DNA from 4 places in the Paenibacillus sp. P2(2022) genome. Region 1 is predicted to be linked to each of the others. Evidence: riboswitches for the same ligand, from Rfam matches in the RefSeq annotation. Region 1 holds a riboswitch; each other region holds the start of a gene.
The links. A riboswitch is a leader RNA that binds a small molecule or an ion and turns the genes downstream of it on or off. The one in region 1 is predicted to bind thiamine pyrophosphate.
Positions count from the first base shown of each region.

Region 2: another riboswitch for thiamine pyrophosphate. It lies ahead of MMB75_RS05820 (thiamine phosphate synthase); the one in region 1 lies ahead of tenA (thiaminase II).
Region 3: another riboswitch for thiamine pyrophosphate. It lies ahead of thiC (phosphomethylpyrimidine synthase ThiC); the one in region 1 lies ahead of tenA (thiaminase II).
Region 4: another riboswitch for thiamine pyrophosphate. It lies ahead of MMB75_RS23635 (ABC transporter substrate-binding protein); the one in region 1 lies ahead of tenA (thiaminase II).

Region 1 covers NZ_JAKWFI010000005.1:271,581-274,792, reverse strand. The annotation lists gene MMB75_RS18270 (NAD-dependent malic enzyme) at 1-1,431, shown strand, start outside; TPP riboswitch at 1,501-1,603, shown strand; gene tenA (thiaminase II) at 1,736-2,425, shown strand; gene thiM (hydroxyethylthiazole kinase) at 2,451-3,212, shown strand, end outside.
Region 2 covers NZ_JAKWFI010000001.1:1,276,375-1,279,586, forward strand. The annotation lists gene MMB75_RS05815 (ABC-F family ATP-binding cassette domain-containing protein) at 38-1,591, shown strand; TPP riboswitch at 1,677-1,785, shown strand; gene MMB75_RS05820 (thiamine phosphate synthase) at 2,102-2,695, shown strand; gene thiO (glycine oxidase ThiO) at 2,753-3,212, shown strand, end outside.
Region 3 covers NZ_JAKWFI010000009.1:41,696-44,907, forward strand. The annotation lists gene thiC (phosphomethylpyrimidine synthase ThiC) at 128-1,972, opposite strand; TPP riboswitch at 2,160-2,271, opposite strand; gene MMB75_RS21860 (IclR family transcriptional regulator) at 2,389-3,132, opposite strand.
Region 4 covers NZ_JAKWFI010000012.1:54,614-57,825, forward strand. The annotation lists gene MMB75_RS23625 (MTH1187 family thiamine-binding protein) at 1-282, opposite strand, end outside; gene MMB75_RS23630 (hypothetical protein) at 508-693, shown strand; gene MMB75_RS23635 (ABC transporter substrate-binding protein) at 702-1,745, opposite strand; TPP riboswitch at 1,940-2,049, opposite strand; gene MMB75_RS23640 (pyridoxamine 5'-phosphate oxidase family protein) at 2,318-2,752, shown strand; gene MMB75_RS23645 (bifunctional 2',3'-cyclic-nucleotide 2'-phosphodiesterase/3'-nucleotidase) at 2,971-3,212, shown strand, end outside.

The DNA of each region.
Region 1 (3,212 bases):
AGTGAAATGCTGCCCGTAGTCTACACACCGACTGTAGGAACCGCCATTCAAGAATACAGCCATGAGTACAACCGCCCTGGGGGCGTATATTTATCAATAGATCATCCGAACGGTATCGGACAGGCGTTCTATAATTCCGGATTGCGTAGTGAGGATGTTGACCTGATCGTGGTCACGGATTCAGAAAGTATTTTGGGAATTGGTGACTGGGGGGTCGGGGGAATTAACATTGCTATTGGCAAACTTGCTGTATATACAGCTGCGGCAGGTATTCATCCCGGGCGGGTGCTGCCCATTGTACTGGATGTGGGCACGAATAATGAAAAGCTGCTGAATGATCCGCTATACATCGGAAACCGTCATAAACGAGTTCGCGGAGAAGCCTATCATCAATTTATTGATACCTTTATCAGCAAAACGTTAACACAATTCCCGAAAGCGCTTTTGCATTGGGAGGATGTGGGCAGCGTGAACGCACGCCACATTATAGGGAAATACGGTCAAAACATTCTCACCTTCAATGATGACATCCAGGGCACAGGAGCAGTCACATTAGCTGCGATTGTTTCGGCGGTAGGTGTCACCAAAACTCCGCTACGTGAACAAAAAATACTTGTCTTTGGTCCGGGGGCAGCAGGAATCGGCAACGCCGACCAAATACGAGGAGCTATGATCGAGGACGGGCTTCCTGAAGAAGATTCATTCAAGTCATTTTGGGCCTTTGATTATCGCGGATTATTAACGGACGATATGGAAGATGTACTCGATTATCAGAAACCATATGTGCGTAAAAAGGAAGAAATCAGCTCATGGTCCCGATCGGAAGACGGCAAAATACCGTTGCTGGAGGTCATCCGTCAGGTAAAACCTACAATCTTAATTGGGACTTCCGGTGTAGCGGGTGCCTTTTCTGAAGAGATTATCAAGGAAATGGCAAAGCATGTGGAACGCCCGATCATTATGCCCATGTCCAATCCTACCAATCTGGCTGAAGCGGTACCCGAGGATTTGATACGATGGACTGATGGCAAAGCATTGATTGCTACGGGAAGTCCCTTTGAGCCCGTCACCTATAACGGTACGAAATTTGAAATTGGTCAGGCGAACAATGCCTTTGTTTTCCCGGGACTGGGTCTAGGCGCAATTGTGGTCAAGGCCAAACGAATCACTCCTTCCATGTTTACCGCAGCAGCTGATGCCGTTGCCAACGCCGTAGATTCGAATGAACTTGGCGGCGCACTGCTGCCCCATATTCGAAAATTACGTGATGTTTCGTTTGCGGTTGCGGTTGCGGTAGCAAAGGCCGCAATTCAGGATCAGGTAGCTCAGGCACACCTTCCAAATATTGAGCAAGCCATTCGGGATGCAATGTGGAAACCGGAATATGTGAGGGTCAAAGCCGTGGAAAGTGTAATCCAACACCCTCACTAATCCTTCACTAGGCATAAGCAGTTTGACATAACATAGGAACGAATGTACAGTATTAGTCAAAAGAATAGGAAAGTCCACTAGGGGAGCCATTATGGCTGAGACAAGAATGAATCTTGGACCCTTTGAACCTGATCTAGTTCGTACTAGCGTAGGAAAGTGGAGCCTTCTATATAGGGTTTCAGGCGTTTTTGCGCATTGAACCTATGTTGAAGCCGCTCCAGTTTTCGGGGCGGCTTTTTGGCATTGTTCCGAGAATTGTATCTTACGGGACTTCTTATTCTCCATTTTTGTTGGAGGTGGGGAAATGAGTTTTTCGCAAGAGCTCCGTCAGCAGGCGGATGGCATTTTTCAAGCCATTTATGAGCATCCCTTTGTGAGAGGTATTGCTGAAGGAAATTTAACAAGGGAACAGCTGATTCACTATGTAAAACAAGACTTTGAATATTTGAACGCCTACATGCGGATTTACGGCATCGCAATCTCCAAAAGCACGAGCCGGGAGGATATGGCTGTATTTAACGAACAGATCTCTTTTATTCTCAACAGCGAGGTTCATCCGCATCAAAATTTTTGTGCTATCGCAGGTGTCACCTATGAAGAGATGCAGGGATATCCACTCGCTCCGTCCGCTCATCATTATATCCGCCATATGCTGACCGTCGCACATGAGGGTAGTCTTGGGGAAATCATGGCCGTGCTGCTACCATGTCCATGGACATATCTTGAAATTGGACGCAGGCTAATGGATGAGGTAAGACCAGACGAGTCTCATCCGTTCTATGAGTGGATTTGCTTCTATGGCAACCAAATTGAAGATGTAACCTTCAAATATCGAGAGCGTGTGGATGCTTGGGCGAAAGTCGCCACGGCTGCCGAGCGAGAGCGGATGATTGAGCATTTTATGCTAAGCTGCCAGCTGGAATATATGTTCTGGGATATGGCTTATAAGCAGGAACAATGGCCCGTCCAGATGCGCGCTACGGTCTTGGAATAATCAGTATAGATGAGAGAGGATAAACATGATGAATATATGGGAACAAAGTTATTCGGCGCTCCTGACAAAGGTACAAAACAGCAACCCCCTCGTTCATAATATAACCAATGTGGTGGTCACCAACTTTACAGCCAACGGCCTATATGCACTAGGGGCTTCCCCGGTGATGGCTTATGCACCCGAGGAAGTAGCAGATATGGCCAAAATAGCGGGCGCCGTCGTGTTAAATATCGGTACGCTAAACCGTGAGCTGGTGGATGCCATGATCCTTGCTGGACAATCGGCGAATGCTCACGGTGTTCCAGTTCTGTTAGATCCGGTCGGTGCAGGAGCGACTAGCTTTAGAACCGAGTCAGCACTACGAATTCTAAACGAGGTTAACATCTCACTAGTACGAGGCAATGCAGCCGAAGTCGCTCATCTGATCGGAGAAGCCCGAGAAATTAAAGGGGTAGATGCAGGCGACAGTGCTGACAGCAGTAATGTCGATCTGGCAGTTCGGGCTGCGCAAACGCTCCATACCATGGTTGTCATCACTGGAAAAGAGGACGTCATCACGGATGGGGTTGAAGTACGATTGATTAGTGGCGGAGACGCGCTGCTTACGAAGGTAACCGGAACAGGCTGCCTGCTGACCTCTGTGTTGGGTGCCTTTGCAGCAATTGAACCCAACCTGCTGCTCGCAGGCACAGCAGGTTTGGCATTTTACGGTGCAGCAGCTTCTCGAGCCGCAGCGCATACCGCAAAGCTGGGGCCGGGCAGCTTCCAGATTGCCTTTCTCGACGAG
Region 2 (3,212 bases), on a different contig from region 1:
GGCAGTGCCGATGACAATAAGGAGCCAAAAACAGCTTATGAGTTTATTGACTGTAGAAAATGTATCCCACAACTTTGGGGACCGTGCATTATTTAAAAATGTTTCCTTTCGATTACTTGCGGGGGAACGTGTAGGATTGGTAGGAGCTAATGGTGTTGGTAAATCGACACTCATGAACATTCTGACTGGAAAATTGCTTAAAGATGAAGGCAAAGTGGAATGGACTCCACGTGTACGTTATGGCTATCTGGATCAGCACACCAAGCTGACGCCGGGCAAAACAGTACGTGATGTATTAAAAGACGCTTTTCTTCCTTTGTTGGAACTAGAAAAGGAAATGATGCAAATTACAGACAAAATGGGAGAGGCTTCTCCCGAAGAGTTGGAAGTTTTGCTGGAACAGATGGGAGAAATTCAAGAGCAATTGGATATGGGGGATTTTTACCTCATTGATGTGAAGGTTGAAGAAATGGCGAATGGATTAGGTCTCTCTGCCATCGGACTGGATCGGGATGTAGCAGCACTTAGTGGTGGGCAACGGACAAAGGTGCTTCTTGCTAAGTTGCTGTTGGAAAAGCCAAATGTATTGCTGCTGGATGAGCCTACCAACTATTTGGATGTGGAGCATATTGAATGGCTTACGCGATATTTGAAGGATTATCCCTATGCTTTTATCCTCATCTCACATGATACTGAATTTATGAACCAAGTCGTTAATGTAATCTACCATCTTGAATTTGCTAAGATGACCCGCTATTCAGCTAACTATGAAAAGTTTCTTGAAATGGCGGATCTGAACAAAGCACAGCATATTGATGCATATGAGAAGCAGCAGGAATATATTAAGAAACAGGAAGATTTTATTCAGCGCAATAAAGCGCGCGCATCTACATCAGGCCGTGCAAAAAGCCGTGAAAAGCAGCTTGATCGGATCGAACGTATTGATAAGCCTGAAGAAGCTGTAAAGCCAACCTTTCAGTTCAAAGAAGCCCGTGCGAGCGGGAAAACGGTTTTTGAGGGTATTGATTTTGAAATTGGCTACACTCATGCCCTTTTGCCTAAAATGTCCATGACGATCGAACGTGGCGAAAAGATCGCAATTGTTGGCTGCAATGGTGTTGGTAAGTCTACGTTGCTCAAAACCATTCTCGGGAAAATACCTCCAATCAGCGGAAAAACCTATCAAGGGGATTTCTTGCAGCCTGCTTATTTTGAACAGGAAGTAAAGGCGGAGAAAATTACACCGATTGACGATGTATGGAATGAATTTCCGCATTTGAATCAGCATGAAGTACGAGCGCATTTGGCGCGCTGTGGTTTGAAGAATGAGCATATCACCCGGCCTTTGTCTGCGCTTAGTGGTGGAGAACAGGCTAAAGTCCGCCTTTGTAAACTGTTAATGCGTGAGAGCAACTGGGTACTGTTTGATGAGCCTACCAACCACTTGGATGTCAAAGCAAAGGATGAACTCAAACGCGCTTTGAAGGAATACAAAGGGACCGTATTGCTTGTATCCCACGAACCGGACTTTTACGAGGATTGGGTAACCAAAACGTGGAATGTAGAAGAGTGGTCTAGTAAAGTTAACTAAAATCCAGTTCTGACAGATTTAACACAAGGTGGGGTTTGCAGAATTAGGAAAATATGCTAAGCTATCTTTAGCTGATACAATAAAATAGTTACACTAGGGGAGCCGCCCATGCGGCTGAGACGAAATAAATGGATTTCGGACCCTTTGTACCTGATCTGGGTTATGCCAGCGTAGGGAAGTGAGTACTGTACAAACAAGGTAGTAGCTCTTTACTTTTGTTTGCACAGGGAACGATATACGTTTACGGATATAATAGTCCGTTCGATTTTGAACGTTTGTCAAGCCACTTCCTCTGGGAAGTGGCTTTTTGCGTTTCGTTCATCTTCATTTGTTCGAGCTTCCGTAGACGGATTTACAAATGATCTCCTTTCATTATTGCTGTTACATGTGGCTGGCTCCGTATGATATTACCCAATAGGGAGCTGCAACAATATAGTTCAGCTTATACGATTATTTTATATTTTTTAGTCCAAGTGAGGTGAAAATGAGATCGAATTACACGTAATTACGATGGAAAGTGTCTCCTGTGTGGATGTACCCAAAGTGGCTGCCGCTATTTGTCCTTATATTCATTATGTACACGCACGTTCGAAACAGAAGGGTGCCTCTGCTTTGCTTTCTTTGACTCGTAGCATGATCGAGCAGGAAGTTCCTTTGCAGCAAATTGTAGTAAATGACCGTATGGACGTAGCTTTACTTACCTTGGCAAGAGCTGTCCAGCTACCTGCTAATGGGTTATCTGTGATGGATGCGAAAAGTCTGCTTCCAGTGGGTACACGCTGTGGAGTGTCTGTACATTCCTTGGAGGAGGTGCAGACCGCTGAGCAGGGGGGAGCAGACTATGTACTATTTGGTCATGTATATGAGACCTATTGTAAGGCCGGTCTTGTACCGCGGGGTGTAGCACAGCTTGAACGCATTTGCAGATTGTCGGCCATTCCGGTGATAGCGTTGGGAGGCATACAACCTCATCATGTTCCAGAGCTCTATCATGCCGGAGCAAGCGGAATTGCGGTGATGTCTGGTATATGGGAAGCAGAGTCACCCGTTGCAGCAGCGATGGAATATAGGCGAATGGTAGATCTTGTAGTTCACGACCTGTAGCAAGAAAACGAGACGAAGGGAAAGCAGAATGCTCACCGGAGAGGAGACACGGAACATATGTCAAAGACACATACAGAGAAAAAAGCAATAGGACACGCAGAATGCTTGGTCATAGGCGGGGGTGTGATCGGCAGTGCCATTGCTTATCATGTGGCTAAGGAGGGACGAAGTACAATTATGCTGGAACGATGTATCCCCGGTGAGGGAGCATCAGGAGCAGCGGCGGGAATGCTGGCAGCGGAAAGTGAAGAGTTCTCAGACCTTGAGCTGGCACGATTTGCTCGCGCAAGTCGAGATGCATTCCCTGACCTTGTCTGTGATTTGGAGCGTTTATCGGGTATTTCAGTGAATTTTCGTACCGAAGGTTTTGTGACCCCTTTTCGTTCAGAAACAGAGGGCCAAAGGCGCTGGAATGCTGCGAATATCCGAGAGGATGATAGCCCTATTTGGTGGGATGCCAGGGAATTGGCTCGACGGATTCCGGGCTTGGCAGATCAAGTAATTGGGGCTATATACC
Region 3 (3,212 bases), on a different contig from region 1:
CGGCTTTTTGTTACTCACGCGTTTCTAAACCTTGCTCATACGTTTATGGAAATAAACCTCTGACGAGCTTAACTGTACTTTTCGTTGAGGCTTCCCAGTTGATTGACTTTTGTATCGCTACCGATTTTTACTGCCCAGCTTCCCGATACTGCTCTGCCTTCTCTCGCATCCCGGCGGCAACGGCTTCCTCAGTATTCAGTCCCTTATCGGCCGCATAGGCACGAATGTCCTGCGTGATACGCATACTGCAAAACTTGGGACCGCACATCGAGCAAAAGTGGGCTTCCTTGGCCCCCTCTGCTGGTAGCGTTTCATCATGGTAGGACAATGCCCGCTCAGGGTCAAGCGAGAGATTGAACTGATCGCGCCAGCGGAATTCAAAACGCGCCTTGGACAAAGCATCGTCCCGCTGCTGTGCCCGCGGATGACCCTTCGCCAGATCGGCAGCATGTGCGGCAATTTTGTAGGTAATAACTCCTTCGCGGACATCATCCTTGTTCGGCAGACCCAAGTGCTCCTTCGGCGTAACGTAGCACAGCATCGATGTCCCGAACCAACCGATCATCGCCGCCCCGATAGCTGAGGTAATATGATCATATCCTGGTGCGATATCCGTCGTCAGCGGCCCTAAAGTATAAAAGGGGGCTTCCTTACAAATCTCCATTTGTAAATCCACATTCTCCTTGATTTTGTGCATAGGGACATGTCCTGGCCCTTCAATCATGACCTGGACATCATGCTTCCATGCAATTTGCGTGAGCTCGCCCAACGTCTCTAGCTCTGCAAATTGTGCTTCATCATTCGCATCATAGATACTCCCTGGACGCAGACCATCCCCGAGAGAAAAGGCCACATCATAGACTTTCATAATTTCACAGATTTCTTCAAAATGCGTATACAAAAAGTTCTCCTGATGGTGTGCAAGGCACCAAGCTGCCATAATCGACCCGCCCCGGGATACAATTCCCGTCATTCTATTCGCCGTCATCGGTATATATCGCAGCAATACACCCGCATGGATCGTAAAATAGTCCACTCCCTGCTCCGCCTGCTCAATCAGCGTGTCTCGATACAGCTCCCACGTCAGCTTCTCAGCTTCGCCGTTCACCTTTTCCAGTGCCTGATATAGCGGCACCGTTCCAATCGGTACGGGAGAATTCCTGATGATCCATTCGCGCGTTGTATGAATATTCCGGCCTGTAGACAGGTCCATGACGGTGTCTGAGCCCCAGCGCACAGCCCAGGTCATCTTCTCCACTTCTTCCTCGATGGAGGACGTAACTGCGGAATTCCCAATGTTTGCATTGATCTTTACGTGAAATTGGCGCCCAATGACCATGGGTTCGCTTTCCGGGTGATTGATATTTGAAGGTAAAATAGCTCGTCCAGCCGCCAGCTCCTGTCGTACAAACTCGGGCTCTACACCTTCGCGGATCGCCGCGAATTCCATTTCAGGCGTAATGATCCCTTGCCGCGCATAGTGCATTTGCGTCACAGTACGCCCTTGCGAGGCCCGTAGCGGACGGTTGGTCACGCCGGGAAATTCCACTGTCTCACGTTTGGAACCAGGCTTCATCCCGTTATCCTCCGGCTTGACGGCGCGGCCCTCATAAGCCTCCACATCTCCCCGTTCCAGTGCCCAAGCTCGCCGTAATGGTGGCAATCCCTGACGGATGTCGACCTGGTAGGCTTCGTCCGTCATCGGACCGCTGGTATCATACACACGCAGTGGGTCATGATGCTCGGTGCCCTGCGGGGTATGTGTGGGTTGTAGCGCGATTTCACGCTCAGGCACAGCAATATCCGGCCGAGAACCTTGAATATACACCTTACGGCTCCCCGGAAAGGGCTTTAGCCCACTGGCTTGCTCCGCTTTGGCCTTCTCTCCCTCTACTTCTATTATTCCCGCCAATCCTGCATCTGCTGATTTCATTCCTGTTTCTTTCGTTCCTTTTGTTTCTGTCGGTTTCATGGTCCATTCCTCCCGTATCGTTGAAATGACACACCGATCCGGAACCATTCCCAGGGTGGCGCTGATCTATGCAAAAAAGCCGGTTCCCTAGGGAACCGGCTAATCAAACGAGACAGCTATCCAAACCGATCGCACGTGGAATAATCATATTCCAATGCGCGGCCGTAGACAGCAGCTGCGTATACATTTCAATGGCCGATTACTTCCCTACGCTGGTATGATCCAGATCAGGTGCAAAGGGTCCGGAATCTTGCCTGATTCCATCTCAGCCCGCATTACAGGCTCCCCCAGTAACTGTGATACTTTCTATTCACATGAATTGGCGGCTATAACAGACATCCCGCCATCTCTATCAGACTACTTTAAATTTATAGCTTTGGCAACCCTTGTATGATTTCCTTTTGTATTGATTACTGTCACGGAAGCATAAGCCCCATTTCCTTGGCTGCTTCGATCAAAATCGGTGCAAACTCATGCAGCGTCTCGGGCGCAAGTCGACTGACCGGGCCGGATACAGATAAAGCCGCCGTGACCTGTCCCTTTCGGTTCACAATAGGCGCGGCCACAGCCGCAGCTCCTGGCTCACGTTCTTCATAGCTGGTCGCATAGCCCTTCTCACGAATGTCCTGCAGCTGGGCTTTATAAACCTCCGGGTCTACCGAAGGTGGCCATTCTTCACTGCTTAGCAATACCTCCAGCTCCTGCGGTGGCATAAAGGCCGCCAGCACCTTGCTGGAGGCTCCCACAGCCAGCGGCATACGCGCACCCACAGGCGCAACCCTACGGATCGCCTGATTGCTCTGCACGGCTTGTATGCGAATACGCATGCTTCCATCCCGCAGGTACAAGCTGACCGTTTCCCCTAAGCGATCACGCAGTCCTTCCATTGCAGGCTGTAACAACACCGCCGGCTCATCGCTTTGGGACAGATGCGTGGACAGCTCCCATATGCGAAAACCAAGCCTATATTTTTCCGTTTCGGCATTCCGAACGACAAATCCCCGATCCTCCAGCGTAGTCAAAAGACGATGAACAGTGCTTTTATGTAGACCAATTTGGGAGGCAATCTCCGTTAGACCAAGATCAGATTCTGCGGTAAAACACAGCAGTATATCAAGTGCACGCTCTACAGCGCGGACGGTTAATTTACGGTCTTCCATCGTGAACCGCTCCTCTTGTATCCATATTCGTTTCACACTATGAAACATGGTTACATAAATTATATAGAATAGTCGCGGCT
Region 4 (3,212 bases), on a different contig from region 1:
CTTCTCGGTCAGCTTGCTCATGCTGATGCCCTGTGGGTTATGTGCAATTTTGATCTGTGAAATGACGCTGGGACTTCCAGCTTCCGTCAAAGCCTCGTGCATTTCTTTAACCACTTTCAGCAACTCGTCGAGCTCGCCCTCCATGGTCGTATCCAATGGATTCACCTGATGTTTGACACCGGAACGCTGGATGACCTCAATCGCCTTGTCTACATAGGGGTAAGAGTCTTCGTTATTAGGTGTTTTAGGGATTACTTGAATGCTGAGCAGTGTATTAGCCATGTGAATTTCACCTGTCCTTTATTGGAGTGTTAGTAAAAAAGATATGGTGGTTTAAGGTGGGGAGACCGCTTCGCTTCTTCAGATTCAAATGAACCGCTCCGCTACCAACCGCCTTAAAAGCCACTTAGTTTTAAAGCTAGGTTGTACAGTATTTTGTACGGTATTTTCTACATAAGCGCACCTGTTTTTGCGCTTAGATACTATGAGATTAGAGAAATAAACCAAGTGGAACGAGAACGAATTGGACGGAATGGTGCTGTACAAGCAAAACGGTCGCTTTTGTCCCCGGATTTCTACCCTGCTGAGGGCTTTATACGAGAAATCCGGGGGGCGGTGGCGATGGGAAGCATCATCCGTCCGCGTAGTGGCGCTTCGTTCACTTCTCTAGTCCAGTCTTATTTAGCGATTTAACAAAATGATCAACGCTTGGGCAAGAAGTCGTTTGTGAAGGCCTTATCGACTTCCAAAGGTTTGCTGAGCAGCTTGCGTTCATACATCCAATCCGAGTAGTTTTGCCATACCTCTGCTTTTTGTAAGCCCCATTGCGTGGCATCGTCCTGATAACGCGGGCTTAGCCATTTTTGGCTAGCAAGTACCAGTTTTTTGTCCAGCTCTGGCACAACTTTAGTTAAGATATTCGCCGCTTCTTCTGGATGGGCGATAGTGTATTCATAGCCTTGTGCAGTAGCGTCCATGAACGCTTTGACTAGGTCAGGATCGTTTTTTATCGTCTGTTCATTGCTCACAATTACAGGTGTATAGTAATCGAGACTTTTGGAATAATCTTTTACATACAGCATATCCAAGGGCTCGCCTCGAAGCTCGGCCTCAATCCCGGTCCATGCGTAGAAAATCCAGGCAAAGTCAATATCCCGCTTCACGGCTGTAAAATAGTCTGCATTGCCCATATTGACGATTTTCACTTTGCTCACATCACCTTGGTCTGAATCCATGATGGATTTCATGACCGCTTCTTCTACAGGAGAACCCCAGCCGCCGTAGCTTTTACCCTCGAAATCTTTCGGGCTTTTAATTCCGCGGTCTACCGGAGCTGCGAAGCCAGAGGTGTTATGCTGAATCACCGCAGCGATGGATACGAGCGGTACGCCTTGGATGCGAGCCTGAGTGACGCCTTCTTGATAGCTGATACCAAAAGGTGCAGCATTCGAAGCAACCATTTGGTCGGCTCCCCCTGAACCAGGTTGAACAATTTGGACATTTAAGCCTGCTTTTTCGTAAAATCCTTTGTCCTTGGCGACATAGAGTCCCGTGTGATTCGTATTGGGTGTCCAGTCGAGCACCACTTTAACATCTTTGAGCCCCTTTGCCGAGGTAGACGTTGAAGTGTCGGCAGCAGGAACCTCCTTTTGAGATGTAGGGGGATTGCCGCCGCAAGCGGTCAGAGTCATAGCCATGAGCCACAGACTGATCAGACCCAGGCTTAACATTTTCATGCGCTTCATCGTTGTGTTCTCTCCTTTTTAATTACCCGTTATCCGTCCAATCAGACAGTTTATATTCCCCATTTTCACAAAAATCACATCTGCCGGAAGCAATCTTTCCAACAACTTTATCTTCAACAAAAAAAGCGTCCCGAGATCCGGGACGCTTGCGCTTGTATATACCAAAGTAAGGGATGTCCTGTTTTAATAAAAGGCACATCTTGCTTAAGCATTCCTACGCTGGCATTACCCAGATCAGGTTGTAAGGGTCAGTGTCTTGGGACACACTCTCAGCCGGCCGATTCCAGCACCCCTGGCATTGTATGGTTTAATGGGTTCGTTTATTCGGGTTTACTACGACGATTATATGCCTTGAAAGCGGGGCTGTCCAGCTTTGAGGAAGCGCTCACGGTTCATTTGCCGAACGACAGGGTACACTTTTACTGTGAGCTTTGATCTGAAAATGAACATGAATCATTCAGATCTGTTTGGTCATGTTATTTTTAGAACAGCTACACTGTATGTTTAGGAGAGCTGGTGCCAAGTGGCATAGCCCTATAGAATTCTAATTCGTAAAAAGGAGTTGTTGTACTGTGGGTAAAACGGAGACACTGGATCGCAGTCAGCTGGAACAAGCCATTGTGAAGGCTTTGGATAACAACAAATTTTGCTCGTTAGGTACGGTAGAGGGCGGAAAACCGAAAGTACGCTATATGGCCCTTTTTAACGATGGAATGAACATTCATCTGGCGACGGATCGCAAAACACATAAAGTGGATGAGCTAAAGGACAATCCGAATGCTTATCTGCTGCTGGGCTATGAAGTGGGTGGCACGAAGGAAGTCTTGGAAGTGGAGGCTACCGTCCAGATTACAGCTGATGAGGGGTTACGCAAACAAGTGTGGAATGATTCTCTGAAAAAATGGTTTTCCGGACCAGATGATCCCGATTATGTCATCTTAGACGTCAATCCGACTCGTATTGAGTACGTGGGTCAACAAACGGAGCGCCAGGTGTGGACGAAATAGAAACAATATAAACGGACAAGCCAGTAAATTTCCAACTTTTTCAGGAGATTTACTGGCTTTTTTTATACGCAAAATAATTATTTTTTCATAAATATTCTAAGCAAATGACTACTCTTTTGTCTGGCGTTGGATTAAAATAGGAATGGTGGGTTCAAAGCTTACATATATGTGCAAAAGTATGTATATGAGGCATACACCTTAATGAGGAGGGGTATATTTTGTTATTTCGTAAAAATTGGTTTAAAGGGTTTACAGCGGCAGTTGTAACTTGTAGCCTGCTGGTGTTTTCAGCCGCTCCATCCTGGGCAGCTAACAAATCCCACGATGAAGCTACGGTGAATCTGCGGATCATGGAAACAACAGATATTCATGGGGCGCTGATGAATTATGATTATTATTCGGACAAAGAAACCAACGAATATGGCTTGATTAACACAGCCGGACTAATCCAACAGGCTCG